3 regions of the Kineosporia sp. NBRC 101677 genome follow, and region 2 is predicted to be linked to each of the others. Evidence: predicted binding sites of a transcription regulator. Region 2 holds the regulator's gene; each other region holds the start of a gene.

What was found. The regulator HrcA, encoded in region 2, represses chaperone genes, less so after heat shock. The targets are predictions, from matches to a motif close to GNTNGCACTCGGNNNNNCCGAGTGCNANC.
Region 1: a site for HrcA is predicted at 8,681-8,709, ahead of groL (chaperonin GroEL). Genes of this name have one in related genera too.
Region 3: a site for HrcA is predicted at 5,982-6,010, ahead of groES (co-chaperone GroES). Genes of this name have one in related genera too.

The regions. Positions count from the first base shown of each region.
Region 1 is NZ_BSTA01000002.1:210,133-220,002, forward strand. Features, by position in the region: gene QSK18_RS06470 (bifunctional FO biosynthesis protein CofGH) at 1-2,025, shown strand, start outside; gene QSK18_RS06475 (uracil-DNA glycosylase) at 2,087-2,773, opposite strand; gene QSK18_RS06480 (pyridoxal phosphate-dependent decarboxylase family protein) at 2,804-4,156, shown strand; gene QSK18_RS06485 (DUF3263 domain-containing protein) at 4,193-4,474, shown strand; gene QSK18_RS06490 (LytR C-terminal domain-containing protein) at 4,618-5,274, shown strand; gene QSK18_RS06495 (hypothetical protein) at 5,371-5,799, opposite strand; gene QSK18_RS06500 (cold-shock protein) at 6,183-6,389, shown strand; gene QSK18_RS06505 (bifunctional 3'-5' exonuclease/DNA polymerase) at 6,682-8,589, opposite strand; gene groL (chaperonin GroEL) at 8,868-9,870, shown strand, end outside.
Region 2 is NZ_BSTA01000009.1:131,408-141,277, forward strand. Features, by position in the region: gene dnaJ (molecular chaperone DnaJ) at 1-230, opposite strand, end outside; gene hrcA (heat-inducible transcriptional repressor HrcA) at 324-1,343, opposite strand; gene QSK18_RS25075 (DUF3097 domain-containing protein) at 1,534-2,454, shown strand; gene QSK18_RS25080 (DUF4870 domain-containing protein) at 2,510-3,148, shown strand; gene hemW (radical SAM family heme chaperone HemW) at 3,212-4,444, opposite strand; gene QSK18_RS25090 (MOSC domain-containing protein) at 4,448-5,119, opposite strand; gene lepA (translation elongation factor 4) at 5,130-6,974, opposite strand; gene rpsT (30S ribosomal protein S20) at 7,198-7,464, shown strand; gene QSK18_RS25105 (Clp protease N-terminal domain-containing protein) at 7,583-8,143, opposite strand; gene QSK18_RS25110 (helix-turn-helix domain-containing protein) at 8,162-8,380, opposite strand; gene holA (DNA polymerase III subunit delta) at 8,447-9,466, opposite strand; gene QSK18_RS25120 (ComEC/Rec2 family competence protein) at 9,668-9,870, opposite strand, start outside.
Region 3 is NZ_BSTA01000001.1:177,323-187,192, reverse strand. Features, by position in the region: gene tsaE (tRNA (adenosine(37)-N6)-threonylcarbamoyltransferase complex ATPase subunit type 1 TsaE) at 1-224, shown strand, start outside; gene tsaB (tRNA (adenosine(37)-N6)-threonylcarbamoyltransferase complex dimerization subunit type 1 TsaB) at 237-914, shown strand; gene rimI (ribosomal protein S18-alanine N-acetyltransferase) at 926-1,363, shown strand; gene tsaD (tRNA (adenosine(37)-N6)-threonylcarbamoyltransferase complex transferase subunit TsaD) at 1,374-2,420, shown strand; gene QSK18_RS00820 (hypothetical protein) at 2,625-2,924, shown strand; gene QSK18_RS00815 (hypothetical protein) at 2,956-3,123, shown strand; gene QSK18_RS00810 (hypothetical protein) at 3,156-3,626, shown strand; gene groL (chaperonin GroEL) at 3,784-5,403, opposite strand; gene groES (co-chaperone GroES) at 5,525-5,824, opposite strand; gene QSK18_RS00795 (THUMP-like domain-containing protein) at 6,066-7,262, shown strand; gene QSK18_RS00790 (WhiB family transcriptional regulator) at 7,346-7,654, opposite strand; gene QSK18_RS36235 (MerR family transcriptional regulator) at 8,013-9,350, shown strand; gene QSK18_RS00780 (response regulator transcription factor) at 9,666-9,870, shown strand, end outside.

The DNA.
Region 1 (9,870 bases), on a different contig from region 2:
CCGCACCTCAACCCGGGAGTGATGTCCTGGCCGGACCTGGGCCGGGTCAAGCCGGTGTCGCCGAGCGTGGGCATGATGCTCGAGACCACCTCCCGCCACCTGTTCGAGACCCCCGGCCAGGCGCACTACGGCAGCCCGGACAAGGATCCGCAGGTCCGGCTGCGGGTGATCGAGGACGCGGGCCGGCTCAACATCCCGTTCACCACCGGGCTGCTGATCGGCATCGGGGAGAGCTTCGCCGACCGGGCCGAGTCGCTGTTCGCCCTGAAGCGGCTGGCCCGCGAGTACGGGCACATCCAGGAGACCATCATCCAGAACTTCCGGGCCAAGCCGAGAACGGCGATGCGCTCGGCCCCCGACGCCGAGGACGAGGAGTACCTGGCCGCGGTGGCCACGGCCCGGGTCGTGCTGGGCCCGCGGATGCGGATCCAGGTGCCGCCCAACCTTTCCGAGCCCGAGCAGCTCGGGCGTCTGCTGCAGGCCGGCGCCGACGACTGGGGCGGCGTCTCCCCGCTCACCCCCGACCACGTGAACCCCGAGCGCCCCTGGCCCCACCTCGACGACCTGGCCCGCTACAGCGAGCAGGCCGGGTTCGAGCTGACCGAGCGGCTGACCGTGCATCCGGAATACGCCCGGGTCGGCGAACCCTGGCTCGATCCACGGGTTTACGGCCACGTCAAGGCCCTGATGCTGGAGAACGGCCTGGCCAACCCGCGGGCCCTGGTCCGCGGAATGCCCTGGCAGGAGCCGGATCCCGACTGGGGCAGCAGCGGGCGCATCGACCTGAACGTCACGATCGACACCACCGGCCGCACCAGCGACCGGCGTGGTGACTTCGACGACGTCTACGGCGACTGGTCCGCACTGCGCGAGAAGGCCGTCCTGACCGGCGCTCCCGAACGCCTCGACGGGGACCTGAGCCAGGCGCTCTCGGTGGCCGCCGAGAACCCGCGCAAGCTCACCGAGAACCAGGCCGTACTGCTCGCCTACGCCGAGGGGGACGCCCTCAAGCAGCTCGCGAAGATCGCCGACGACCTGCGCCGCGAGGTGGTCGGCGACGACGTCACCTACATCGTCAACCGGAACATCAACTTCACCAACGTCTGCTACACCGGTTGTCGCTTCTGTGCCTTCGCCCAGCGTCGCCAGGACGACGACGCCTTCACCCTGTCGCTGGACGAGATCAAGAACCGGGTGCGCGAGGCCTGGGCGGTCGGCGCGACCGAGGTCTGCATGCAGGGCGGGATCGACCCGATGCTGCCCGCCACCGCCTACTTCGACATCGCCCGGGCGGTGAAGGAGGCGGTGCCGCAGATGCACATGCACGCCTACAGCCCGATGGAGGTGGTGAACGGCTCCACCCGCACCGGGCTGCCCGTCCGGGAATGGTTGCAGCAGGCGAAAGAGGCCGGACTGGACTCACTTCCGGGCACCGCGGCGGAGATTCTGGACGACGACGTGCGCTGGATCCTGACCAAGGGCAAGCTGCCCACCCGGGAGTGGATCGAGGTGGTCACCACCGCCCACCAGCTCGGCCTGCCCACCTCCTCGACCATGATGTACGGCCACGTGGACAACCCCTCGCACTGGGCCCGGCACCTGATGCTGCTGGGCCGGCTGCAGGAGCAGAGCATGGAACACGGCCAGGCCCGCTTCACCGAGTTCGTGGCGCTGCCCTTCGTGCACCAGAACGCCCCGATCTACCTGGCCGGGGTGGCCCGGCCGGGGCCCACGATGCGCGACAACCTGGTGGTGCACGCGCTCGCCAGAATCCTTCTGTACGGGCGGATCGACAACATCCAGACGTCGTGGGTCAAGCTCGGCGTGGAGGGCACCCGGGCGATGCTCCAGGCCGGCGCCAACGACGTGGGCGGCACCCTGATGGAGGAGACCATCTCGAGAATGGCCGGTTCGCAGTACGGTTCGCTGAAGACGGTCGAGGAGCTGGAAGACATCTCCGAGTACCTGGACCGCCCCGCCCGCCAGCGCACCACGCTGTACGGGTCGGTCGAACTACAGCACTGAGAAACTGATGACGCCGGTGGGCACCCGAGGTGCCCACCGGCGTCATCAGTTTCGGATCCCTCTACAGAGACCAGTCGATCGGCTCGGCGCCCAGGTCCTCGAGCTCGCTGTTGGCCCGGCTGAACGGCTTGGAGCCGAAGAAGCCGTTGTTGGCCGACAACGGGCTGGGGTGCGCGCTCTCGATCCGCGGGATGTCCTCCAGGGCCGGCGCCAGCGACCGGGCGTCCCGGCCCCAGAGGATGGCCACCAGCGGCTCGTCCCGTTCCACCAGGGCGTGGATGGCCTGCGCGGTGATGTCTTCCCAGCCCTTGCCACGGTGCGAGGCGGGCGCGCCCGGCGCGACCGTGAGCACCCGGTTCAGCAGCAGCACGCCCCGCTCGGCCCACTTCGACAGGTCGCCGTGCTTGGCCGGCTCGATGCCGAGGTCGTCGTGCAGTTCCTTGTAGATGTTGACCAGGCTGCGCGGCAGCGGCCGCACGTCGGGCGCCACCGAGAACGACAGGCCCACCGCATGCCCGGGCGTGGGGTACGGGTCCTGCCCCACGATCAGCACCCGCACCTCGTCGAGCGGCTGCTTGAACGCCCGCAGCACGTTCGGCCCGGCGGGCAGGTACGTCCTGCCCTCGGCGATCTCCTGCCGGAGGAAGTCGCCCATCTCGGCGATCTTGTCCTCGACCGGGGCGAGGGCGGCCGCCCATCCCGGGTCGATCTGGTCAGCGAGAGGTCGGCGCGTCACGCTGGCCGACATTAGCGCCCGGCGAACCTAGACTGCACCTCCGTGCATCGCTACGACGCCACCACCGAGGTCCTCGCCGAGGCCGTGATGAGCTATTCACGGGAACGGATGAGTATGGGAGACGTCCCGCTGGACGCCCCGCGCACCGCCGCCGAACTGCAGGCCCTGGTCGGGCAGACGATCACCGCGCAGGGGATGGGCGGGGAGAAGGCCCTGCGGCTGTTCGGCGACGTGCTGGCCCAGGCCTGCATCACCGTCGACCACCCGCGCTACCTCTCGTTCATCCCGTGCGCCCCGACCAAGGCCGCCACCCTGTTCGACCTGGTGGTGAGCGCCTCCAGCCTGTACGCGGGCACCTGGATGGAGGGTTCGGGCGCGGTCTACGCCGAGAACCAGGCGCTGGCCTGGCTCTCCGGGCTGGCCGGGCTGCCCGAGAGCGCCGGCGGGGTGTTCGTTCCGGGCGGTACCTACGGCAACCTGTCGGCGCTGGTCGCCGCGCGCTACCGGGCGCGCCAGCAGCGGGCCGCCGACCTACCGCGACGCTGGGCCATCGCGGGTACGGCGAACGCGCACTCGTCGATCGTCAGTGCCTGCGACGTGATGGACGTGGACTTCGTCGGCGTCCCGGTCGGCGAGGACGGAAGGCTGACCGGCACCGCGCTGCGCGAGACGCTGGCCCGGGCCGGGCACGACGGGGTCTTCGCGGTGGTGGCCACGGCCGGCACCACGAACCTCGGCATCGTCGACGACCTGGACTCGGTCGGGGCGGTCTGCGCCGAGCTGGGCCTGTGGTTCCACGTCGACGGTGCCTACGGGCTGGCCGGGCTGGCAGCACCGAGCGTGCGGCACCGGTTCGACGGCATCGAGCGGGCCGACTCGTTCGTGGTGGATCCGCACAAGTGGCTCTTCGCCCCGTTCGACTGCTGTGCCCTGGTCTACCGCGACCCGGCCCTGGCCCGGGCCGCCCACACCCAGCGGGCCGGCTACCTCGACGTGGTCACCGAGGGGGACGAGATCAACCCCTCCGACTACGCGGTCGGCCTGACCCGGCGGGCCCGCGGCCTGCCGTTCTGGTTCTCCCTGGCCACGCACGGGACGCAGGCCTACACCGATGCGGTCGAGCGCACGCTCACGGTGGCCCGCCACGCTGCGCAGAGCGTGCGCGAGCGGCCCCAGCTGGAACTGCTGCACGAGCCCGATCTGTCAGTGGTCTGCTTCCGGCGGGTGGGCTGGACCCCGCAGGACTACCGGGCCTGGTCGCAGCAGCTGCTGGCCCAGGACAAGGGGTTCGTGGTCTCGACCACCCACGCCGGCGAGACCTGCACCCGGCTGGCGGTGGTCAATCCGGAGACCACCGAGGCGGACATCGACCTCATTCTGGACAGCATGGTGTGAATGACACGCTCAGGGTCCGGTTCTAGAGTGAGCCGCATGGACACCGAGCCCGAGGCCGCCGGAGCAGGCCCGCTGACCGCCCGTGAGGCCGAGATCCTGGCCTTCGAGCGGCAGTGGTTCCGCTTCCCCGGGGCCAAGGAGCAGGCCATCCGCGAGTTGTTCGACCTGCCCGCGACCCGCTACTACCAGGTCCTGAATACGCTGATCGACCGACCCGAGGCTCTGGCGGCCGACCCTATGCTGGTGAAACGGCTGCGGCGCGTACGCCAGATGCGTCGCCGGAGCGGTTCCGCTCGGTCACTGGACGCTCACGGTTGAGCACCACAGTGCATCGGACGGGGCAGTCCGGGCCGATATCGCGGGCCGAGTTACCTCGTCGGGCCGGACCGGGTCGGTAGTCTCGGGCCGTCGGGCACCCCTGAACCGGGCGGTGCTCGTTCCATAGTTCTGGGAGTCATGCGATGACCGCCACGAGGCCTCCGGGCTACGACGACCGCTCCGCCGCCCCGGTGGAGGCGAGCCGCCGCGGTGCACACCGTGCGCGGCCGAAGGCGATTGCGGCCATCCTGCCGGTAGTCGCCGGGGTCGCCGTCGTGCTGCTGGTGATCGGTGCGGTCTACACGGTGGTGGGCGGTCGCGCCTCCGACGACAAGAGCGCCTCGACGGGCGCACTCGACGAGGGGGCGGACACGACCGCGGCCCCGAGCGCGTCGGCCGGTGAGGACAAGGGCGACGGCAAGGGCGACGGCAAGAACGACGACCAGGGTGCCGACGAGTCGAGCCCGGCCGCCGAGGAGAGCCAGGACACCGGTTCCGAGGGCGAGGGCGACGGCAGCAAGGTCGACAAGACCATCCCGTTGATCGTGCTCAACTCGCTGAGCGTCTCCGGCCTGGCCAAGCAGTTCCAGTCCGACCTCGAGGGCAAGGGCTGGTCGGTGGAGCGCACCGGCAACTCCAACAACAAGGACCTGCCGGTCACGACCATCTACTACGAGGGCGACGAGATGAAGCCCTCGGCCAACGCCGTGCGCAAGGCGCTGGGGCTGGGTGAGATCTCGGAGAGCTCCGAGGTCAACCCGGGCAAGATCACCGTCGTGCTCGGCGAAGACACCCAGTAACCCGTTCGGCCCAAAGGGGCACGACCGTTCACCGACAGAACCAGATTTCGGACGTCGGTGCTCGCCGACCGCGGTGCGTCCGCCTTCGGGTTCGCCTCAGTCGTGGGAAGACCCGTCCCGGCCGGGCTCCGCAGAGCCGGCCTCCGTCGGGTGGGCGCGGTGGATGTAACCCCCGTCGAGCAGCCCGGCCCGGCTCTCGAAGTGGTTACGCAGCGCGGGATCACCGGTGCGCGCCCAGCTGTAGAGCGAGGCCAGGCCGTAGGCCGGCAGGAACCCCAGCGGGCCCAGCCAGCGGGCGTACTGCCCGGCGTGGCGGGCCTCGTGGCGCAGCAGATTCGGTCTTCTGACCAGCGCCGATTCCGGTATCCCGAGCAGGACCACGTCGCCGATGGTCATCGCCCGCCCGCGCACCGGAAGCAGGCCGCTGCGGTAGTCCCAGGCCAGCAGGAGCCCGTACGGTCCGTGTTCGATCCGGGCCCGGCCGGCCCGGGCGAGAGCCAATCCGACAGGTGTTGAAAGGTTCATCCAATTCACTGCCCGACGGGTTCGGATCAACAGTGGACGGCTTGTCGGACCCCGACTCGGAGCCTCTACATAACCGCCCCGGCGACCCCGGGAACGCATCCCGGGTTCCGGTCCTACGCGCCGTCGCGGAGATCGCATGAGCTCAGCCTAAGTGCGGTTCACGAAGGTCGCTAAGAGTTGGTATCTCCCGCGTGCTCGATTCAGGCGCTACTGTAGGCATCGGTCGAACAGTTCGATGAGCAATGTCCTCTCCAGCTTCACGCCAGAGGCCCGCACGTTGGACCATCCCGGACCAGCCCTCCTGGGGGAGGTCCGGCGAGCGTGAGACCCGGCTCGTGTGCAGTGCTCGAGTCGCGCCGCAGTTACAGCAAGCAGGAGTAGGAATGGCTCAGGGAACCGTCAAGTGGTTCAACGCCGAAAAGGGTTATGGCTTCATCACCGTTGACGGTGGTGGCGCGGACGTCTTCGTCCACTGGTCGGCAATCCAGATGGACGGCTACCGCTCGCTCGACGAGGGTCAGCGGGTGGAGTTCGAGGTCGGTCAGGGCCAGAAGGGCCCGCAGGCCGAGGCCGTGCGCCCCGCCAGCTGATTCGTCTCTCGTGAGCCCCGCCGAGGGTTCGTGAACCGACTCGTCACCAAGGCCGTCCCCGGAACTTCACCGGGGACGGCCTTGTGTGTTTGCGCAGTTTTTACAATGCGGATAACGGCGGTGAAACAATTGCTGCCACCGGTTAACCGGAATTCGTGCGGCTCGGGCCGGGAAGGCTATTCCCGGGTTCGTCACCGGCCGAACCGGATATCGTCGTCCTGACGCATTCGACGGTCGGTGATTGGGGCGGCTACGACCGCTCCCCGTGGGATGCCAAGAATGCGACCGCTGGTTAATTCTTGTCGGCATAAGAGGCGATCGGTGCGGCCGCGAGTGGGATGCGAACACCGCGATCTCCGAGAACCAGAGCGGTGGCTTCTGCGCCACTGTCCACGACGGCCTGAACGGCGGCTTCGGCCAGTGCGGCGGGAACGTGCACGATCACTTCGTCATGCTGGAAGAACACCAGTTCTGCGGCGGGGGAGAGAGCACTCAGCCGGCGTCGTAGACCGGCCACCAATGCATTCGCCCAATCCGCGGCCGAGGCCTGGATGACGAAGTTGCGGGTGAACCGGCCCCGCGCCCGGGAACGGGCCAGAGCCTGCTCCAGCGGCACGTCCTGCCAGGTCGGATCCGGCGGCGGGCAGGTGCGGCCGAGCACTGACCGCACGATGCCCCCGTCCTCCCCGGTGCGCGCTGCGCGCTCCAGCAGCTCCAGTGCCTTCGGGAAGCGGCGCCGCAGCGCCACCATGGCCGGGGTGTTGGCCCGGGCTCCGTACATCGCCGCCAGCAGCCCGATCTTGGCCTCGTTCCGCGCCTCCGGCCGGCCCAGCGCCTGTCGGGCCAGAGCTGTGTACATGTCGGCGTCGGCGGTGGCGGCGAGCATGCCGCGGTCGCCGGAGAGCGCGGCCAGGATGCGCGGCTCCAGCTGCCCTGCGTCGGCCGCCACCAGCACACAGCCCGGCTCGGCCACCACGCAGGCCCGCATCACCTTGGGAATCTGCAGCGCCCCGCCCCCGGACGTGGCCCAGCGCCCGGTGACCACCCCACCGGGCACGTACTCCGGATGGAACCGCCCGTTGCGCACCCACTGGCCCTGCCACGACCAGCCGTGCGCCACGTGCAGCCGGGCCAGCTCCTTGTAACGCAGTAGGGGAGCCACCGCCGGGTGCTCCACCTCTTTCAGTTCCCAGGCCCGGGTGCTGGTCAGCAGCACCCCCTGCCGCTTGAACGCCTTGAGCACGTCGCCGGGGGAGTCGGGGTTCATCGCCGGCCCCGGCCCGGTGACCCCGGGCACCAGCAGCCGCGACACCTCCTCGGCCAGGGCCTGCAGCTTGGGCGGCCGCCCGTGGTGCTGAGGCCGCGGCCCGAGCAGATCGGTGAGCACCTCGTCGTGGATCCGGACGCTCCACGGCAGCCCGGCCCGCCCCATCTCGACCGCGGCCAGGCCGGCCGCCGACTCGGCCGCGACGAGCAGCGCGAAACCGGGGTGGGTACGGCGCACCCGAGCCACGTGCGCGACCTGGCCGGCATAGAGACGCTGCAGCTCGGCCAGGCCCTGCGGCGCCTCGCGGGTGGAGGGGAGTGGCGTCTGCTCCGTCACGAGGGATCCAAGAACAAGGTCATCTTGCGGGGCATCCAGATCCGGACCGTCTGTACCCACCCAGCGCCCGCCCGAGCTCTCGGTTCGCCCAACCTCCTCCTCGTGCCCTGCCGTATCGGGCCCACCTGTCGTCCCGACAACGCCCGCCCCACCCGCCGAACTGCCCGGCTCGTCACCGAACAGCGAGATCTGCTCCGACCGGCCGGCCGACTCGCGCACCACCGACTGCGGCGGCACGAACGCAGCCCCCTCGTAGGTGTTGAGCAGGTTCTGCGCCGCAGCCAGGTCATGACACCGCTGAACCCGCACGCCGGCCTCGAGCAGCGCCGGGTACACCTCGGCCGTGCGCCACCACACCCACCGGGGCGCGGCCTCGCGCTCCAGCGCGCTTACCCCCAAAGCCAGGTCGTCTACCCAGGTGACCTCCCCCGCCGCCTGGCCCACCGCGTCTATAGGTAGTAACTCGAAACCCGCCCCCGCCGGTGCCACCAGCACCCACCGCGCAAGCCCACGCGCGCCCGCGCCCGCATCAACCACCCCCGTGCCATCACCGCTGGTCACGCCGCCGTTGCCCGCACCACCCGCCACGACCCTCATGCTGCCAGCCGCCACCGACAGTCTTCGTCGCCGAAGGTGTTGCGCCCGCAGTGGAACTCCAGGAGAACGGTGCCCGGATCGGGCCCCGGAGGTTTGCACTCACCAGGGTCGAGTGCTAATCATTGGACTAGCACTCTCCGCGTGAGAGTGACAGCTTTGCGAGTACGGCCAGGTGGATGAGGGCCGGTGCCGGGCGGGACAGGACCGCTGGGCGTCGTTCCGTCCGTCGCGGGCATCTCCCTGGTCACAACCCACCCACGTGGAGGGAACACCACACGATGGCCAAGATCATCGCGTTCGACGAGGAAGCCCGTCGCGGCCTCGAGCGGGGCATGAACCAGCTCGCCGACGCCGTCAAGGTGACCCTCGGGCCGAAGGGCCGCAACGTCGTTCTGGAGAAGAAGTGGGGCGCCCCCACGATCACCAACGACGGTGTGTCCATCGCCAAGGAGATCGAGCTCGAGGACCCGTACGAGAAGATCGGCGCCGAGCTGGTCAAGGAGGTCGCCAAGAAGACGGACGACGTCGCGGGTGACGGCACCACCACCGCCACCGTGCTCGCCCAGGCCCTGGTTCGTGAGGGTCTGCGCAACGTCGCCGCCGGCGCCAACCCGATGGCCCTGAAGAAGGGCATCGAGGCGGCCACCGCTGCTGTCTCCGCCGAGCTGCTGGCCCAGGCCAAGGAGGTCGAGACGAAGGAGCAGATCGCTGCTACCGCGTCCATCTCCGCCGCCGACCCCGCCATCGGCGAGCTCATCGCCGAGGCGATGGACAAGGTCGGCAAGGAAGGCGTCATCACCGTCGAGGAGAGCAACACCTTCGGGCTCGAGCTCGAGCTCACCGAGGGTATGCGCTTCGACAAGGGCTACATCTCCGGTTACTTCGTGACCGACCCGGAGCGGATGGAGGCCGTCCTCGACGACCCGTACATCCTCCTGGTCGAGGGCAAGATCAGCACGGTCAAGGACCTGCTGCCGCTGCTCGAGAAGGTCATCCAGAGCGGCAAGCCGCTGGCGATCATCGCCGAGGACGTGGACGGCGAAGCCCTCTCCACCCTGGTCGTCAACAAGATCAAGGGCACGTTCAAGTCGATCGCCGTCAAGGCGCCCGGCTTCGGCGACCGCCGCAAGGCCATGCTGCAGGACATCGCGATCCTGACCGGCGGCCAGGTCATCTCCGAGACGGTCGGCCTCAAGCTGGAGACCGCCGGTCTGGAGCTGCTCGGCCAGGCCCGCAAGGTCGTCATCACCAAGGACGAGACCACGATCGTCGAGGGCTCGG
Region 2 (9,870 bases):
GCGCCGAAGCCACCGGCCCCGTTCGGGTCGCCGCCGTTGTCGTACGCCTGGCGTTTCTCCGGGCTGGAGAGGACCTCGTAGGCGCGCCCGACCTCCTTGAACCGTTCCGAGGCCTCCTCGCTCGGGTTCACGTCGGGGTGCAGCTGGCGGGCCAGCTTCCGGTACGCCTTCTTGATCTCCTCGGGGCTGGCCGTCCGGGAAACCCCGAGCACCTCGTAGTAATCGCTCACGGCGGTGATGTTCTCTCCAGGTCGGTGCAATGAAGGGTGCGGTCAGGTTTCAGGATTCGCGGCGGGTCGGGCCGGCCCGGCTCCCAGCATGGGTCACGATGCCAGGATCCGGGAGACGTAGCGGGCCACCGCGCGCACGGCCGCCATCGTGTTGGGGTAGTCCATCCGGGTCGGGCCGAGCACGCCCAGGCGCGCCACGACCTCCCCCTGCGAGGCGTAACCGCTGGAGACCACCGAAGCTTCCATCAGCCCGATGTGCGCGGTCTCGCGGCCGATCAGCACGCCCACGCCACCGGCGCCGTCGGCCATCTCGGTGAGCAGCTTGAGCAGCACGACGTGCTCCTCGATGGCCTCCAGGACCGGGCCGATGGTCTGCACGAAGTCGGTGCCCGAGCGCGCCAGGTTGGCCGTGCCGGCCAGCACGATGCGCTCTTCGCGCTCGATGTCGAGCGAGTCCTCGAGGGCCTCGATCACGGCCCTGACCAGGGCCGTCTCGTCCGGCGCGAACATCTCGGGCAGGGCCGCGACCAGGTCGCTGACCTCGGTCAGGCGGCGGCCGGCGACGGCCTGGTTGAGCCGGCTGCGCAGGCTCGACAGGGTGGCCTCGGAGACCTCGCCGGCCTGCGGCACCATCCGCTGCTCGACCCGGCCGGTGTTGGTGATCAGGATGACCAGCAGCCGGTTGCCCTCCAGGGCCACCAGCTCGACGTGACGCACCGTGGAGCGGCTCAGCGACGGGTACTGCACCACCGCGACCTGGCGGGTCAGCTGGGCCAGCAGGCGGGTGGTGCGGGTCACCACGTCGTCCAGGTCGACGGCGCCGTCGAGGAGCGTCTGGATCGCCCGCTTCTCGGCCTGCGACAGCGGCTTGACCCCGCTGAGCCGGTCGACGAACATCCGGTAGCCCTTGTCGGTGGGCACCCGCCCGGCGCTGGTGTGCGGCTGGGCGATGTACCCCTCGTCCTCCAGCGCGGCCATGTCGTTGCGGATGGTGGCCGGCGACACCCCCAGCGAGTGCCGTTCCACCAGGGCGCGCGAGCCGACCGGCTCCCGCGTCTCCACGTAGTCCTCGACGATGGCGCGCAGCACGGCGAGCTTGCGTTCCTCGCTCATGCCACCCCACCTCTCAGTCACGATCCATGGCGTTGCGCCGGGTCTCCGGGTGATCGGAAGACCCTGGCACTCACGCCGCCGGAGTGCCAGTTTACGGCCCTCCGGGCACCGATGTGTGTCCCCGGCGGGTCGGCTAGGTCTCTCGGCGGACGCTGGCTACGGTCGCGCCATGGTTCCCAGTCTGCCCAGGATGCCCGGTTCGGCACGTGGCCCACAGGGCGCGGGAGCGCCTCCGGGCGATCGTTACGCTGGCGACGTGCTCGCCCGTGCGCGCCAGAAACCGCAGCTCAGGACGGAGCCGGCCGAGCCCGGGCTGGTGGTGGAGGACGTCGAGACAGGGTTCGTCGGGGCTGTGGTGCGCACCGAGAAGAGCGGCGGCATGCACCTGGTCGTGCTGGAGGACCGGAAGGGCCGCACCCGTTCCTTCCCCCTCGGCCCGGGCTTCTGGGTGGACGGAGTGGCGGTGCAACTGGTTCCGCCACGGGTCGGTGGTTCAACTGCTGCCACCGGTCCGGTCCGGCCGGTGAACCTGCGCAGCGCCTCGGGATCGGTGGCGGTGACCGACCACCGGGCCCGGGTGGCGCGGGCCTCGCGGATCCTGGTCGAGGGCAAGCACGACGCCGAGCTGGTGGAGAAGATCTGGGGCCACGACCTGCGGGTCGAGGGCGTGGTGGTGGTGCCGCTGCACGGGGTCGACGACCTGGCCGCGGCGGTCGCGGACTTCGGGCCCGGACCGGGCCGGCGGCTCGGGATCCTGGTCGACCACCTGGTGGCCGGCAGCAAGGAGTGGCACGAGGCGGCCGCGGTGACCCGGGTGGCCGGAGCGCGTGAGCACGTGCTGGTGGTCGGGCACCCGTTCGTCGACGTGTGGCAGGCGGTCCGGCCGAAGTGCCTGGGCATCCCCGCCTGGCCGGTGATCCCCCGCGGCCGGCCCTGGAAGGAGGGCGTGCTGCAGGCGCTGGGCTGGCCGCACGCCGACCAGGCCGACGTGGCCGAGGGCTGGCAGCGCATCCTGGCCTCGGTGAACAGCTTCGCCGACCTGGAGCCGGACCTGCTCGGCCGGGTCGAGGAACTGATCGACTTCGTCACCGCCGACGAGCAGGATCGTTGAGCGGGGCTGAGACGTTCAGTCTGTGCAGCCGTGTCGACAGGGGAAGGGGCCGGCCATGAGCCAGGAGAACGAGCCGACGCAGTACACATCGATCATCCCTGGTCAGGAAGATCTCGACCGGCCCTCGAGCATGGGCGGGCAGAACCCGTGGGCGCAGCAGGCCCGGCAGTACGAGCAGAACCCCTCGCCCGACGACGACTTCCTGCAGGGGCGCTACCGCAGCACGCCGCCCCCGGAGCCTGAGCAGTCCCAGCCCTCGCCTCAGCCCCAGCCCTCACCTCAGCCCTCGCCCCAGCCTCAATCCACCTGGAACCCGCCGAGCCAGCCTCGGGTGACCAGTCCGCCGGCCGGCTCGCTCACCCAGAAAGAGACGAACCAGTGGGCGGCCGGGGCCCACGCCGGTGGCCTGCTGGCCTGGATCCCGGTCGTGCCGCTGATTCCGGCGGTCGCGATCTACGCCGTGTACAAGGACCGCAGCCCCTACATCAAGGAGCAGGCCCTGGAGGCGATCAACTTCCAGATCTGCATCCTGATCGCCTACGTCCTGGCTTCGCTGATCGACCGCCTGCCCGTCCTCGGCGGTTTCACCACGCTGGTCTGGGCGGTCTCGGCCGTGTTCGCCGTCATCGGCGCCGTGGCGGCGTTGCGCGGTGATCGCTACCGGTACCCGTTCACGCGCCGTTTCGTGAGCTGACCAACCAACTAAGGACGCCTGTGAGCGGCAGAGGCTCACAGGCGTCCTTAGTTGGAAATCAGTTCAGGAAAGCAGAGCCCGCACCACAGCGTCGGCCAGCAACCGCCCCCGCCGGGTCAGCACCACGGTGCCCTGGACGGCCGGTTCCGGCTCGACCAGCCCGTTAGCCAGCACCTCGGCCAGAACGATGCCCGGGTCTCCGTGCAGCCCAGCTTCTTTCAGGGGAAGCCCTTCGCGCAGGCGGGAGCGCAGCAGCACTTCTTCCAGCTGGCGGGCCTGTGCGTCGAGCACCTCACGCCCCTGGGCCGGACTCTCCCCTGCCTCGATCCGCGCCGCGTAAGCAGTGGGGTGCCGCACGTTCCACCAACGCACTCCCCCGACGTGGGAATGCGCGCCAGGACCGACCCCCCACCAGTCGTCTCCCCGCCAGTAAGCCAGGTTGTGCTGGCAGGCATCGGCCGGGGTACGCGCCCAGTTGCTCACCTCGTACCAGGTCAGCCCGGCGGCCGAGATCAGCTCGTCGGCCAGCTCGTACTTGTCGGCCTCGTCGTCGTCATCCGGCGCCTTCACCTCACCGCGCCGCACCCGGGCCGCCAGCCGCGTGCCGGCTTCGACCACCAGCGCATAGGCCGAAAGATGGTCCGGCTCACAGGCCAGCGCCGCCTCCAGGCTCGCCCGCCAGTCGCTCAGACTCTCGCCCGGCGTGCCGTAGATCAGGTCCAGACTGACCGACAGCCCCACATCCCGGGCCCAGCGCACGACATCCGGAATGCGTTTGGGATCATGCGTACGGTCGAGCACGGCCAGCACGTGGCGCACCTGTGACTGCATGCCGAACGAGACCCGCGTTACCCCGGCCTGAGCCAGCGCTGCCAGCGAATCGGGCGTTACGGAGTCTGGATTCGCCTCCACGGTGACCTCGGCGCCCGGCACCAGCCCGAAGTTGTCGCGTACCCCAGAGATCAGCAACGCCAGATCACTGGCCGGCAGGAGAGTGGGCGTACCCCCGCCGACGAACACGGTGGAGACCGGTCGCTCGGCTACCCCGGCCCGGGAAAGCACCGAGGAAGCGAACGAGAGCTCTTGCACAGCGGTTCCGGCGTACGCGGCCTGACTTGCCCCACCGCCCAGCTCTTTCGCGGTGTAGGTGTTGAAATCGCAGTAACCGCAGCGCACCGCACAGAACGGCACGTGCAGGTAGACCCCGAAGGCTCGCTCTGCAGCACCGACCGCGGCCGAGGCGGGGAGGGCACCGTCGAGCGGAGCGGGCTCACCGTCGGGAGGGGGACCGGCCATTGCTCAACCTCGTCTGATTGCTCGTTGGGCCACCCGACGGATGGCCGGATCCAGTTCCAGCCCGAGCGCCGCGAATGCATCGATGAGCGTGCGCATCCGCGCCGGATCGGCCCCGGTGAGAAAATCGCCCACCACGATCCCGTGCTCCGGCCGGAACAGCACCCGCACCTCGTCACCCGCCGAGACTGCACCGGTCTGAAGCACTTTCAGGTACGCACCCGGACGGTTGGCGACACTGAAGCGCCGGACCCAGCCCCGCTCGTCCATACGTTCTGCGAAAGTACGGCAGGGGGTGCGCGGCATCGTCACCTCGACCACCACGTCCTCGCCGATCGACCAACGCTCGCCGATCTCGGCGCCGGTCACGTCGATGCCGTGGGTGCGCAGGTTCTCGCCGAACAGACCGGGCTTGATCTCCCGGTCCAGCTCGGCCTCCCACCAGGCGACGTCCTCGTCGGCATAGGCGTAGACCGCCTTACCCGGCCCGCCGTGGTGCCGGCGGTCGGCCTGGGTGTCTCCCACCAGCCCGAGCGGACCGACCTCGACCGGGCCGGCCACCGGACGTTTGTCGATGGCCGTCTGCTTCACCGCCTTGTTCCAGGGCAGGTCGCGCAGCTCGTACACCACCGAGACTGCGCTGACCCGGCCCCCGGCACCGTCGTGATCGGAATCCATCCGCCGACCGCTACTTCTTACGGTCTCCGGTCGGAGCGTCGCTGGACAGCGCGGCGATGAAGGCCTCCTGCGGAACCTCCACCCGGCCGACCATCTTCATCCGCTTCTTGCCTTCCTTCTGCTTCTCCAGCAGCTTGCGCTTGCGGCTGATGTCACCGCCGTAGCACTTGGCCAGCACGTCCTTCCGGATCGCGCTGATGTTCTCGCGGGCGATGATCCGGGCCCCGATCGCGGCCTGGATCGGCACCTCGAACTGCTGGCGCGGGATCAGCTTGCGCAGCTTGCCGGTCATCATCACGCCGTAGGAGTAGGCCTTGTCGGCGTGCACGATGGTGCTGAACGCGTCGACCGGCTCGCCCTGCAGCAGGATGTCGACCTTGACCAGCTTGGCCACCTGCTCGCCGTCGGTGTCGTAGTCGAGCGAGGCGTAGCCCTTGGTGCGGGACTTCAGCTGGTCGAAGAAGTCGAACACGATCTCGGCGAGCGGCAGCGTGTACCGCATCTCCACCCGGTCTTCCGACAGGTAGTCCATGCCGCGCAGCGAGCCGCGCCGTTCCTGGCACAGCTCCATGATCGAGCCGATGTACTCGGCCGGCGCCAGCATGGTGGCCCGCACGATCGGCTCGCGCACCTCGTTGACCTTGCCGCCGGGGAACTCGGACGGGTTGGTCACCGTGATCTCCGAGCCGTCCTCCATCGTCACCTGGTAGATGACGTTGGGGGCGGTGGAGATCAGGTCCAGCCCGAACTCGCGCTCCAGCCGCTCCCGGACGATCTCCAGGTGCAGCAGGCCGAGGAAGCCGCAGCGGAACCCGAAGCCCAGGGCCACCGACGACTCCGGCTCGTAGACCAGCGCGGCGTCGCTCAGCTTGAGCTTGTCCAGCGCCTCCCGCAGCGGGCCGTAGTCGGAGCCGTCGATCGGGAACAGACCGGAGAACACCATCGGCAGCGGCTCGCGGTACCCCTCGAGCGCCTCGCTGGCCGGCTTGGCGTTGTTGGTGACGGTGTCGCCGACCTTCGACTGACGCACATCCTTCACGCCGGTGATCAGGTAGCCCACCTCCCCCACGCCCAGGCCCCGGGTCGGCGTCGGCTCCGGGGAGCTGACGCCGATCTCGAGGAGCTCGTGGGTGGTCTTGGTGGACATCAGCGCGATCCGCTCACGCGGGTGCAGCTTGCCGTCGATCACCCGGACGTAGGTGACGACGCCGCGGTAGGTGTCGTACACCGAGTCGAAGATCATCGCCCGGGCCGGGGCGTCCGGGTCGCCGACCGGGGCCGGGACCTGCCGCACGATCTGGGCCAGCAGCGCGTCCACGCCGACCCCGGTCTTACCGGAGACCTTCAGGCAGTCCTCCGGCTCGCAGCCGATGAGCTTGGCCAGCTCCTCGGCGTACTTCTCGGGCTGGGCCGCGGGCAGGTCGATCTTGTTCAGCACCGGGATGATGGTGAGGTCGTTCTCCATCGCCAGGTACAGGTTGGCCAGGGTCTGCGCCTCGATCCCCTGGGCCGCGTCGACCAGCAGCACGGCGCCCTCGCAGGCGGCCAGCGACCGGGAGACCTCGTAGGTGAAGTCGACGTGACCGGGCGTGTCGATCATGTTCAGCGCGTAGGAGACACCGTCCTCCTCCCAGGGCATACGGACGGCCTGGGACTTGATCGTGATGCCGCGCTCGCGCTCGATGTCCATCCGGTCGAGGTACTGCGCGCGCATCTGCCGGGCCTCGACGACGCCGGTGAGCTGCAGCATCCGGTCGGCCAGGGTCGACTTACCGTGGTCGATGTGGGCGATGATGCTGAAGTTCCGGATGAGTTCCGGAGCGGTGGCGGACGGCTCGGGCGCCGTGTGGGCCATCGGAGACACTGCTGCGCTACCTCGATCGTGTGGCTCGACGGACTGCTCGGACTCTCCATCGTCCCATGTCCCCGGCCGGATCCGCGCATCGTCCCCCATCTGCCTGCTGGTTCGGGCGTTCCGGGATCGCTGGTAGCCTGGTAGGTCTGCGCATTGACCTAGTGCGCTGCCGGTGTGCCTACAGACCGTTGACCAGACTTAGACGATCGCGAGAGAAGATCAAGTGGCAAACATCAAGTCCCAGATGAAGCGCAACCTCACCAACGAGAAGCGCCGTCTGCGCAACAAGGCCGTGAACTCCCAGCTCCGCACCGCCGTCCGCAAGACCCGCGAGGCCGTGACCTCCGGTGACGTCGAGGCTGCGAAGGCCGCCCTGATCAGCGCCTCCAAGCAGCTGGACAAGGCCGCGAGCAAGGGCGTCATCCACAAGAACCAGGCCGCCAACCGCAAGTCGGCGCTGGCCCAGGCCGTCGCCAAGCTGGCTGCCTGATCTCTGCCTGAACGAAAGCCCGGCCCCCTTCGGGAGGCCGGGCTTTCGTGTTTTCAAGAACCGATTGAAGACGTTTGTGGGCCTGCGGTCCGGAACGTTGCGGTTCGTTCCGGGCGGGTCAGGCGCTTCGCCGGATCTCGGTGAGCACGAGTTCCGTGGCCGTCTCCTGGTCCAGCGCGACACCGGCCGCTCGCAGCACAGCGACCGCGGTGCTCTCGGGGCGGCCGAGGATGGCCAGCAGGATGTGTTCGGTACCGATGTAGTTGTGCCGCAGTGAAAGAGCGATCTTCAGGGAGTCCTCGAGGACCCGCTTCCCGCTGCGCTGGAACGGGATGTGCGAGGAGGGCAGGGAGAGCCCGAAGAGCCGGCGGCGACGCGGCTTCCGGTCCAGCGCGCCCGCCCCGAACAACGCCTCGGCCCGGCGGCGGACCTCGTCCAGGTCGATGCCGAGGGACTTCAGGGCCTCGGCATCGCCGGGCGCGTTCTTCTGGGCGACGAAGTCGCGAAGCACGGTCAGGTCGGCGCCGCTGCGGGTCAGGATCCGTTCCCCCACCGACGGGGTGGCGAGGATGCCGAGCAGGACGTGCTCGGCACCGACGTGGCCGTGCTCCAGGGTGCGGGCTTCGTCCTGGGCGGCGATGACCGAGGCTCGGGCGGCTTGTGTGAAGCGTTCGAACACGAGTTTCTCCTCAGAGTCTCAGATCCGGCGGGAGTGCTTCTTGTGGACGGCCTGCTTGGTCACACCGAGGCATTCGGCGATGTCGGCCCACGACCAGCCGAGCCGGCGGGCCTGCTCGACCTGCAGGTTCTCCAGTTGCTCGGACAGGCGGCGCAGAGCCGCGACGGCACGCAGCCCGACCGCCGGGTCGGCGTCCGTACCGCGAGTGACCAGGGCTTCCGGCGCGGGTTCGCTCATGGGGTCAACTATGGTTGACGATCTGCGATGCAGTCAACCCATGTTGACGATCTGGGTCGGTCCGGCCTACCGGCGGCTCTGGGCCACCGTCAGCACCAGGCGTTCGACGGCGTACACCGGGTCCCGGCCGCCGCCCTTCACTGCTGCGTCCGCCTCGGCCAGGGCCATGACCGCCTTGGCCAGCCCGCCCTCGTCCCACCCGTTCAGCTCACGCCGGGCCTTGTCGATCTGCCACGGCGCCATGCCCAGCGACTTGGCCATCGAGGCCGAGGCCCCCCGGCCGGCCGCGGACACCTTGGCCAGCCCCCGCACCTTCATCGCCACCGCGGCCACCAGCGGCACCGGGTCGGCCCCCGTGGCCAGCGCGTGCCGCAGCAGCACGAGCGCCTCCTCGGCGTGCCCGGCGACTGCCGCGTCGGCCACCTTGAAGCCCGTCACCTCGACCCGGCCGCCGAAGTAGCGCTCCACCGAGTCGACGTCGATCCGCGCCGTCTCGTCGTCGGACATCAGCTGCGAGCACGCCGCGGCCAGCTCGCGCAGGTCGTTGCCGACCGCGTCGACCAGCGCCCGGATCGCCGCCGGGGCGATCTTGCGCCCCCCACGCCGGAACTCCTCCGCCGCGAACTCGACCTTCTCGTCGTCACGGGTGATCGGCTGGCACTGAACCTCGGGCGCATTGATGGCCCGGGCGGCCTCCAGCAGAGGACGGGCCCGCAGCGCCCCGGAGTGCCGGATCACCACGCAGGCCTCCTGCGCCGGATCCTTGAGGTAGGCCGTGACGTCGGTGACCAGCGCCTCGTTCGCCTGCTCGACGTTCTCCAGCACCACCACCTTGCTGCCCCCGAACAACGAGGGACTGGTGGCCACGGAGAGCTTGCCGGACAGGTACCCGGCCGCCTCCATCCGCTCGACCTCGGTCTCCGGATCGGCGGCCCGGACCGCGGCCAGCACGTTGGCGACGGCCCGGTCGGCCAGCACCCCCTCGGCCCCGACGACCAGCAGGACGGGGGCCGGACGCACCTCGTCAGGGGTGACGATCGGGTTCTTCGCCTTGCCCGTCGACTTGCCCGCCGCCGACTTCGACACCGACTTCGACGCGCTCCGCGATCTCGAACCCGCTCCTGCTGCAGCCACGGATCTCACCATAGTCGCCACGCCCCGAGCCGATGCGACGCGAAAAGCTGGCTCAGTCCCTGGCCCGGCCTCGCACCACCAGCCCGGCCGCACCACCAGCGGAGCCCTGGACCACTGGAAACAACGCCGACCACACCGCTTCCGTCAACCACCTCAGCCCGAGGTGACCACCCGCAGCTCCCCCGGCCCGCCGGTGACCGCGATCTGCCCCTGGGTGTCGGTGCGGAAGGCCGCTGCTCCGATGCGTCTGAGCATGGCCAAAGCCGCTGGGGCCGGGTGGCCGTAGTCGTTGTCCGCCCCCACCCCGATCAGGGCGACCCGAGGGTGCAGGAAGCGGTACAGCTCCTCCTCCTGGT
Region 3 (9,870 bases), on a different contig from region 2:
ACGACCTCGACCTGGATGCCGACCTGTCCGAGTCGGTCACCGTGGTCGAGTGGGGCGAGGGCCTGGTCGAGGGTCTGGCCTCGGACCGGCTCGAGGTCCGGCTGGCGCGCCCGCGCGGTGCATCCGGCCCCGACGACCCGGAGACCTCCGGCGACGAACCCCGCACGGTGCGGCTGCGTGGCTTCGGCCCCCGCTGGGCCGGTGTCGACCTGCCCTCGATCTGAGAGACCATCACGATGACCGAAGAGCTCACCCTGGCCCTGGACACCGCGTCGGCCACGGTCTCGGTCGCCCTGCACGACGGCGAACGAGTGCTGGCCGAGCGCGCCGGTGAGCAGGGCGGCAAACACGCTGAGCAGCTCACCCCGCTGATCGAGGCGGTGCTGGCCGAGAGCGGGCGCACCCGGGCGCAGCTCACCGGCGTCGTGGCCGGGGTAGGCCCGGGGCCCTTCACCGGGCTGCGGGTCGGCCTGGTCACCGCGAACGTGCTCGCCTACGCCCTCGAACTGGAGGTGAAGGGCGTCTGCAGTCTCGATGCAGTTGCCCTGGACGCAGTCCGGGCCGGGGCAATCGGCAGCTTCATCGCCGCGATGGACGCCCGCCGTCGCGAGGTCTACTGGGCCCGCTACGACGTCACCGAGATCGACGGGGTAAGCGTGCCCGTGCGTACGCAACTGCCCGAGGTGAGCGCCGCGGCCGACATCGAACTGCAAGGACTACGGGTGGCGGGCCGAGGCGCACTGCTCTACCCCGACGTCCTCAATCAGCCCTTGGAAGGTTCGCTCGACCCGTCCGCCGGAGCCCTGGCTTCCCTTGCGGCACTGGACAAACGCTTCGTGCTCGAGCCCGAGCCGCTGTATCTGAGGCGCCCCGACGCGCAGGCCAACATCAGCCGGAAACGCGTCCTGAAGTGAGACTGCGCCCGATGCGCTGGTGGGACGTCGAGGCCCTGATGCCGCTGGAGCGTGAGCTTTTCGGCGACACCGCGTGGTCGGCCGAGATGTTCTGGTCGGAGCTCTCGCACCCGGAGACCCGGTGGTACGTGGTGGCCGAGAACCCCGAGACAACGGACGTCCTTGGGTACGCAGGTCTGTTGGCGCCAGGTCTGGAGGCGGATGTGCAGACCGTCGCGGTAGCCCCGCACGCCCAGGGCCAGGGGATCGGGCGCGGGCTGCTCGACGCCCTCATCGACCAGGCCCGCGAGCGCGCCGCGACGTCGCTGCTCCTGGAGGTCCGGGCCGACAACGAAGCAGCGATCAAGCTGTACTCCGCCCGCGGTTTCGAGCGCATCGCGATCCGGCGCCGCTACTACCAGCCCGGCGACATCGACGCCTGGGTCATGCGACTACGTCCACTCACCTAGGGTAAGAACCGTGAGAGAAGAACCGCTCGTCCTCGGCCTGGAGACGTCCTGCGACGAGACCGGGGTGGGCATCGTCCGCGGCGGCACGCTGCTGGCCGACGCGGTGGCCTCCTCGGTCGAGGAACACGCCCGCTTCGGCGGGGTGGTTCCCGAGGTCGCCAGCCGCGCCCACCTCGAGGCGATGGTCCCCACCCTGCGCCGCGCCTGCGCCGACGCCGGAGTCACCCTGAACGACCTCGACGCGATCGCCGTCACCTCCGGCCCGGGCCTGTCCGGCGCACTCATGGTGGGGGTAGCCGCAGCCAAGGCTCTCGCGCTGGCCCTGGGCAAACCCCTCTACGGCGTGAACCACCTGGCCGCCCACGTCGCCGTAGACATCCTCGAACACGGCCCCCTGCCCCAGCCGGCCGTGGCCATGCTGGTCTCCGGCGGCCACTCTTCGCTGCTGATGGTGCCGGACGTGACCTACGACGTGCAGCCCCTGGGCCGCACCATCGACGACGCAGCCGGCGAAGCCTTCGACAAGGTCGCCCGCTTGCTGGGCCTCGGCTTCCCCGGCGGCCCCCTCATCGACAAGGCCGCCCGCGAAGGCGACCCCGCCGCAATCCGCTTTCCCCGAGGCCTGAGCGCCGCCCACGACATGCGCGATCACCGCTTCGACTTCTCCTTCTCCGGCCTGAAAACTGCCGTGGCCCGCTGGGTCGAGCAGCAGGAGGCCGACGGCGTCAGCATCCCGGTCAACGACGTCTCAGCCTCGTTCCAGGAAGCCGTCGTCGACGTGCTCACCCGCAAGGCAGTCCTCGCCTGCCAGGAGAACGGCGTCGAGCACCTGCTGATCGGCGGGGGAGTGGCCGCCAACTCCCGCCTGCGCACGATGGCCCAGGAGCGCTGCGACAAGGCCGGCATCACCCTCCGCGTACCCCGCCCCAAGCTCTGCACCGACAACGGCGCCATGGTGGCTGCTCTCGGCGCCCGCATGGTCCAAACCGGCCGCACCCCCTCCGACCTCACCCTGCCCGCCGACAGTTCAATGCCGGTCACGCTCGTCCAGGCCTGAAAACCCCATTGAGGACGCCGGTGAGAGCCCCGTGGGCCTCTCGCCTGAGCGGCTGGTCCCGTGCTCTCCTTCTATTCTTCGGAATGTCGTCCTAAGGCTCTTCTGCTTCGATGCCGCAGACGTTGACTTACTGACTACCGAAGAGCACATTGAGCGGAAGGTGAATCAGATGGCTCTTGTGGGGGCGGCAACCTGATGAGCCGCTTGGAGGATCTGCTGAACCGCCAGGCTGAATGCCTGAACCTCATTGCGGCGTCACAACAGCTGGGCGGCGAGGCCGTTTCCCTGGCTGCAGAGTTACATGAAGTCTTCCTGGAGTTGGGGGCCCGGGGCTCAGCCGAACGAGCGGAGTCGCTGACCGTTGATCTTCAGGCTCTGGAGTCGGTGCTGGCCGAGGCGTACTCCTCAGCAACCGCAACCATCGGGCGGGTGCAGGCACTTGCTCACGGCGGGTCTTCGAGTGACGTGAGTTCCAGCGGGTTACTGCTGTTACGCGCCGCGTAGTGTGACCCCCTTGGAGAATATTCGAAGCAAGATGCGCCAGAAGATCGGCAAGAGGCAGGCCGATCGATTCGTGGTCAATCTTGACGAGAGCCAGTTCTCGGAAGACCAGCTGCGAGAGTTCTTGGCCCGCAAGGCGCCGAGTGGTCTTCGGGAAGTGCTGGCCGTCAAGAACGGTGCAGTCAGCAGGGTCTGGCCTTAACGGGAAGGGTTTCACCAATGTCTTACGAATTCATGCTGCTGATCCGTACCCCGGCACAGCGTCCTCTCGAAGACTCCTTGGCCCAGGTCGCAGAACTCCTGGGCGGGTCGGTGGAGGTCGGTGAAAACGACATTCCGTCTGTGCACGTGGACAAGCTGCTCGTCAACGCCGTAGAGCCGGATGAAGTGGATCGCGAAACCGCTCTGAACACGTTCGCCCTGGACAGCAATCTGACCCTGATATTCGAGGACCTCAGTCGTTCCGGCGACGAGACGATGATCCGGGTGCACCGCAGCATGATGAAGGCGGTGCTGGGCATGAGCGGCAACACTTCGCAGGGCGTCCTGCTGGAGGAGCACTACGACCTGGACGCGATCGTTCTCGAATTCAGGGATGGGCTGGTGACCCTGAACCAGGACTGGGACGGATGGGAGCAGTGGCCAGAGGTCCTGGAAGTCTTTCCTGAGCCACGGACGTTCGCCCACCTGTCGGCCCAGGGGTGACCGGCGATCGACCACGACCACGAGCGCAACTCGCGGTTCTGAAGCCGGGGACGACTGCGAGCCCGGACTAGAACCGAGCAGGCCACAAACGTCCGAAAACAAAAACAGACCCGGCCCCCGCCGAAGCGGGAACCGGGCCTGCAACTACCAGTTCAGATCAGTGGCCGTGCCCGTGGCCGTGACCCGCGGCGGCCTCTTCGACCGGCTCGGGCTTGTCCACGACCAGCGTGTCGGTGGTGAGCACCATCGACGCGATGGACGCGGCGTTGCGCAGCGCCGAGCGGGTGACCTTGACCGGGTCGATGATGCCCTTGGCCAGCAGGTCGCCGTACTCCTGGGCGGCGGCGTCGAAGCCGGTGCCCACGCCACCCTCCTGCACCCGGTGGACCACGACGTAGCCCTCGAGGCCGGCGTTCTCGGCGATCCAGCGCAGCGGCTCGGCGGCGGCGCGCTTGACGATCTGCACGCCGGTGGCCTCGTCGCCGGTCAGGCCGAGGTTGTCGTCCAGCACCGCGACGGCGTGGACCAGGGCCGAGCCACCGCCGGAGACGATGCCCTCTTCGATGGCCGCGCGGGTCGCCGAGACGGCGTCCTCGATGCGGTGCTTCTTCTCCTTGAGCTCCACCTCGGTGTGCGCACCCACACGGATGACGCAGACGCCGCCACCGAGCTTGGCCAGGCGCTCCTGGAGCTTCTCGCGGTCCCAGTCGGAGTCGGTGCGCTCGATCTCGGCGCGGATCTGCTGGATCCGGCCCTCGACCTCGGAGCGCTCGCCGGCGCCCTCGATGATCGTGGTGTCGTCCTTGGTGATGACGACGCGGCGGGCGCGGCCGAGCTCCTCGAGGCCGATCTGGTCGAGCTTCAGGCCGATCTCGGGGCTGACCACCTGGCCGCCGGTGAGCACGGCGATGTCCTGCAGGGTGGCCTTGCGGCGGTCGCCGAAGCCCGGCGCCTTGACCGCGGCCGCGTTGAACGTGCCCTTGATCTTGTTGACCACCAGGGTGGACAGCGCCTCGCCGTCCACGTCCTCGGCCAGGATCAGCAGCGGCTTGCCGGCCTGCAGCACCTTCTCCAGCAGCGGCAGCAGCTCGGAGATCGAGGAGATCTTGTTCTGGTGGATCAGGATGTAGGCGTCCTCCAGGACGGCCTCCATCCGCTCCGTGTCGGTCACGAAGTAGGGCGACAGGTAACCCTTGTCGAACTGCATGCCCTCGGTGAAGTCCAGCTCGGTCCCGGCCGAGGAGGACTCCTCGACGGTGATCACGCCGTCCTTGCCGACCTTGTCGAACGCGTCGGCGATCAGGTTGCCGACCACCGAGTCCTGCGCCGAGATGGTGGCGACGTGGGCGATCTCGCCCTTGCCCTCGATCTCGCGGGCGGTGTCGAGCAGCTTGGTGCTGACCGCCTCCACCGCCGCGTCGATGCCGCGCTTCAGGCTGGAGGGGGCGGCGCCGGCGGCCACGTTGCGCAGGCCTTCCTTCACCATCGCCTGGGCCAGCACGGTCGCGGTGGTGGTGCCGTCACCGGCGACGTCGTTGGTCTTGGTGGCGACCTCCTTGGCGAGCTGGGCGCCCAGGTTCTCGTACGGGTCGTCCAGTTCCACCTCCTTGGCGATCGTCACACCGTCGTTGGTGATCGTGGGAGCGCCCCACTTCTTGTCGATCACCACGTTGCGGCCGCGCGGGCCGAGCGTCACCTTGACGGCGTTGGCGAGCGCGTCGACACCGCGCTCCAGCGAACGCCGGGCGTCGTCGTTGAACTCGAGAGTCTTTGCCATGGGTCAAGTCCCTTGGATCGAGGTGTGCTTTTTGGGTTCTAGGCCGTTCGAGGACGGTTCTGGCGGGAGACGCGAACGCCCCGGCCGCCGTGAGGGCGGACCGGGGCGAGGGCGAATCAGATCACTTCTCGATGATCGCGAGCACGTCGCGGGCGGAGAGGATCAGGTACTCCTCGCCGGAGTACTTGACCTCGGTGCCGCCGTACTTGCTGTAGAGGACCGTGTCGCCGACCTTGACGTCGAGCGGAATGCGCTTCTCGCCCTCGTCGTCGAAGCGCCCGGGACCGACCGCCAGGACCTCGCCCTCCTGGGGCTTCTCCTTGGCGGTGTCCGGGATGACGAGACCAGAAGCCGTCGTCTGCTCCGCGTCCAGCGGCTTGACGACAATGCGGTCCTCGAGCGGCTTGATGGAGACCGACACTGGCGGACCTCCCCTTCTCGGAACGTCGATGAAAATACAAGGACTGGGGTCCCAGCGGGACATCGACCGTCGTCGCGGGTGCCGATCGGAGCCCTGCTGAGGGATCTTGCTGCTGGCAATCTCCAGGGGAGAGTGCCAGGTTGAATCTAGAACGCTCGTTAGCACTCGGTCAACCCGAGTGCCAAAGTCCGGCGCGCCGCCGGTGCGATCGGGGGCGTCCGGCGCGTGGGAGAATCCGCCGGTGGATCTGACCGGTATCGCGACGCTGCTGACTTCCGACGGATGGGCTCTGCTGGAGTCGCTGCCGGCCTACGACGAGACCACCTCGATGACCCTGGGCGAGCAGTTGCGGCGCGACGGGCACCCGCCGGAGATGGTCGCGGCCGCCCTCACCCAGTCGCGCCTCAGATCCGCCGCGCGGGCCAAGTTCGGGCCCTTCGCCGACGGCATGCTATTCACCCCGACGGGTCTGGAGCAGGCCACCCGGCTTCCGGTCGCGGCCCGGCACGCCCAGCGTTTCGCCAACGCCGGGATCCGGCGGGTCGGCGACCTGGGCTGCGGCGTCGGGGCCGACTCGATGGCCCTGGCCACGCTCGACCGGGAGGTCGTGGCGGTGGAGAAGGACGAGGTCACGGCGGCCATCGCGACGGTGAACCTGCGGCACTGGCCGGAGGCCGTGGTGCGGCACGAAGACGCGATGACCACGCGCATCGACGACCTGGACGGCGCCTTCCTCGATCCGGCGCGGCGGGAGGCCTCGGGCCGGCGCCTGCTCGACCCGCGCACCGGGAATCCGCCGCTGTCATTCGTACGTGAGCTGGCCGGCCGGCTGCCTGCGGTCGGCATGAAGACTGCCCCCGGAGTGCCGCATCACCTGGTTCCGGAAGACACCGAGGCGCAGTGGGTGTCGGTCGACGGTGACGTGGTGGAGTGCGGGCTGTGGTTCGGCAAGGTGCGCCGGGAGGGGGTGCGGCGCAGTGCGCTGGTGCTCGACTCGGCCGGCGGTGGCGCCGAGATCAACGACAGCTCGATGGCCGACACGGTGCCCGCCGAGGTGGGCAAGGTGGGCCAGTTCCTCTACGAGCCCGACGGTGCGGTGATCCGGGCCGGGCTGGTGGCCGCGGTGGCCAACCAGATCGGCGGCCGGCTGATCGACCCGACCATCGCCTACATTACTGCCGACCGCACCGAGTACACGCCTTTGGCCAAGGTCTACGCGGTCGAGGACGTGTTCGGCTTCCAGCTCAAGTCGCTGCGCACCTACCTGCGCGACCGGGGGGTCGGCCGGCTCACGATCAAGAAGCGGGGCACCGCGGTGGAGCCCGAGCAGTTGCGCAAGCAGTTGCGGCTGGCCGGGCCGAACGAGGCGACGATCGTGCTCACCCGGGTGGCCGGGCGTCAGTCGGTCATCGTGGCCCGCCCGCACAAGGCGAACTGAGGACGGGTGGCGCGCCTGGATCGGTCAGCTCACCGGGGACGCGTCCCCGGCCCGGGAACCCGGCAACCCGCTTCGGACAAGGACTAACTGGCTGCGGTCTGCGGCTGCGCGAGCGGGCTCTCGCTCGCGTAGAAGTTCTCCCGCTCGTCCTCCGTGAGCCCGCCCCACACGCCGTACGGCTCACGCACCTGCAGTGCGTGCGAGCGGCAGTGCTCCAGGACCGGGCACCGCGCGCACACTGACTTGGCCGCCACATCGCGCTGCCTGCGGGCTGGGCCGCGCTCGCCCTCGGGGTGGAAGAAGACCCGGGGATCCGCGGTCCGGCAGGCCCCTTCGAGCTGCCATTCCCACAGGTCGGCAACGGGCCCGGGAAGACGCGAGATCTCAGCCATCATGGACACACCATTCCGATCGAAGGACCTCATCCGGCCGTCCGGCCGGATGCTGAACTGTTGAGGTGCCGGTCCGGCACTTCGCCGAAACCACGAAGGGCCTGGCAGTAGATGCATCGGCCGTCTCAGTGCGCGCTTGAAGGGCGAGTGAACTACCTTTGAATCGGTAATCGAGCCCGAGGTACCGCTTCAAGAGTTGTTCAAGGGTCATCGCTTCATCACTTGTTCGACTCAGGCGGCGCCGGGAGGCGATGTGAGTTAGTGTCTGTTTCTCTAGTGCCAGGGGGCGGGTGAAGTGTCAGAAACGTCTCGGCAGGCCGGGACCGGAGCTGAAGAGCCCGTCGAAGGTCCGATCGACGTGACGGAGGCGAGTTCGACGCCCCCCTCGCCGACTCTTACGGTTGCTGCTGTTGCCCGACGCCTGGGCGTCGCGCCTCCCACGCTGCGCACCTGGGACCGCCGTTACGGCCTCGGTCCCTCCGCCCACACGGCGGGCGCGCACCGCCGCTACTCACCGGCCGACGTGGCCCGGTTGATGGTCATGCGCCGGCTCACTCTGGAGGGCGTCGCCCCCAGTGACGCCGCCAAGATCGCGCTGGCCACCGCCCTCAGCCCCGAGGGCCGCCCGATCCAGCCGGAAGACGACCACACCCCGGTCGAGGGGTACGACGCCTCTGCGCTGGGGGCGTTCGACCAGTCGCGCCCGGTCGCCCCGAACCGGCCGGCCCCGGTGGTCGACCCGGACGAGGAGCGTTACCCGCCCGGCTCCTTCATGGACGAGGTGGATCTCGACCACGAGGTGAAGAGCCGCGGTCTGGGCCTGCCCGACGAGACCGGCCTGGACGACGTGGAGCTGGCCGGGGGTTACGGCCGCGACGAGCGGGTCGGGTCCGAGGAGGAGCCCACCGCCTGGTCGGCCCGGGGTCAGGCCTGGCGCGGGCCCCGTGAGGTCGAGCCGGACGAGCTGGATCTCGAGCCGTTCGAGCCCCAGCCCCAGGCCGAAGAAGACTGGCCGGGCACGCTGCGCTCGGTCGAGACCACGCGGGGCGGTCTGTCCGGCGGCGGCCGGATCGTGGCCCTGCCCGACGGCACGCCGCAGAGCCGGGGTCTGGCCCGGGCCGCGATGGCGCTCGACTCGTTCGAGACGCACCGCATCCTGCGCGAGAGCATCCGGCGCCAGGGCGTGGTGCCGACCTGGAACTCGATGATCATGCCAGTGCTGCGCGCGCTGGGTGAGCGGGTGCGGGTCTCCGGCGAGGGCATCGACGTGGAGCACGCTTTCTCCGAGGCGATCCTCGGGGTGTTCCGCAACGCGGCGGTGAATGTCCGGATCACCCGTAACTCCCCGATGGTCCTGCTGGCCTGCGCCGACTCGGACTACCACTCGCTTCCGCTGCACGCCCTGGCCGCGGCCCTGGCCGAGCACGAGGTGCCCACCCGGATGCTGGGTTCCGGGCTGCCTCCGCACGCCCTGGCCTCGTCGGTGCGGCGCACCGGGCCGTCGGTGATCGTGCTGTTCGCCCGGATGCCGGGGGCCGACGCAGGCGACGCGCAGATGCTGCGTCGGCAGCGGCCCGCGCCCACGGTGATCCTGGCCGGGCCGGGCTGGCGGCCCGACACCATCCCGGCCAGCGCCCGTACGGCCGGTTCGCTGATCGAGGCGATCGACGAGGTCCTGCGCGGTCTGCACAACTGACGGCCGCGAAGCCCGTCAAAGGTGGGCTCACAAGCGTCCGTAAGCAGTTCTGTGTGGGGCTCCACCGCTGAAGGTGGGCCGAGGCGCGTTGCCGCTCGCGGGCGTCCAATGGTTCGGCACCTACGCCGCCCCCGACGGCACCCGCCCTGCCCTGCAGCCGCACCCTCCTAGCCGCATCCCGTACCCCGCCCGACGTGCGCCGACGCCGCTCGGATGATCGCCCCGGGGGCTCAAGTCCCCGCCCCCGGTGTCGAAACCTTGGACCAGGGACATCTCCCACGGATGGGGGATGCCAAGGTTTCGTGAGGTGTATCTGTGGCTACGGTTCTGGTGTGCGACGACTCTGCGCTGGTCAGGGAGACCTTGCACAGGGCATTGTCCTCAGTTCCAGGCATTACCCGGGTCGTGGACGCATCCTCTGGTGAGGAGGCGCTGGCGCGCTGGCCCGTCGAGCGTCCCTCGCTGGTGCTGATGGACGTCCGGATGCCCGGGATCGGCGGCGTCGAGGCGGCGCGGAGGT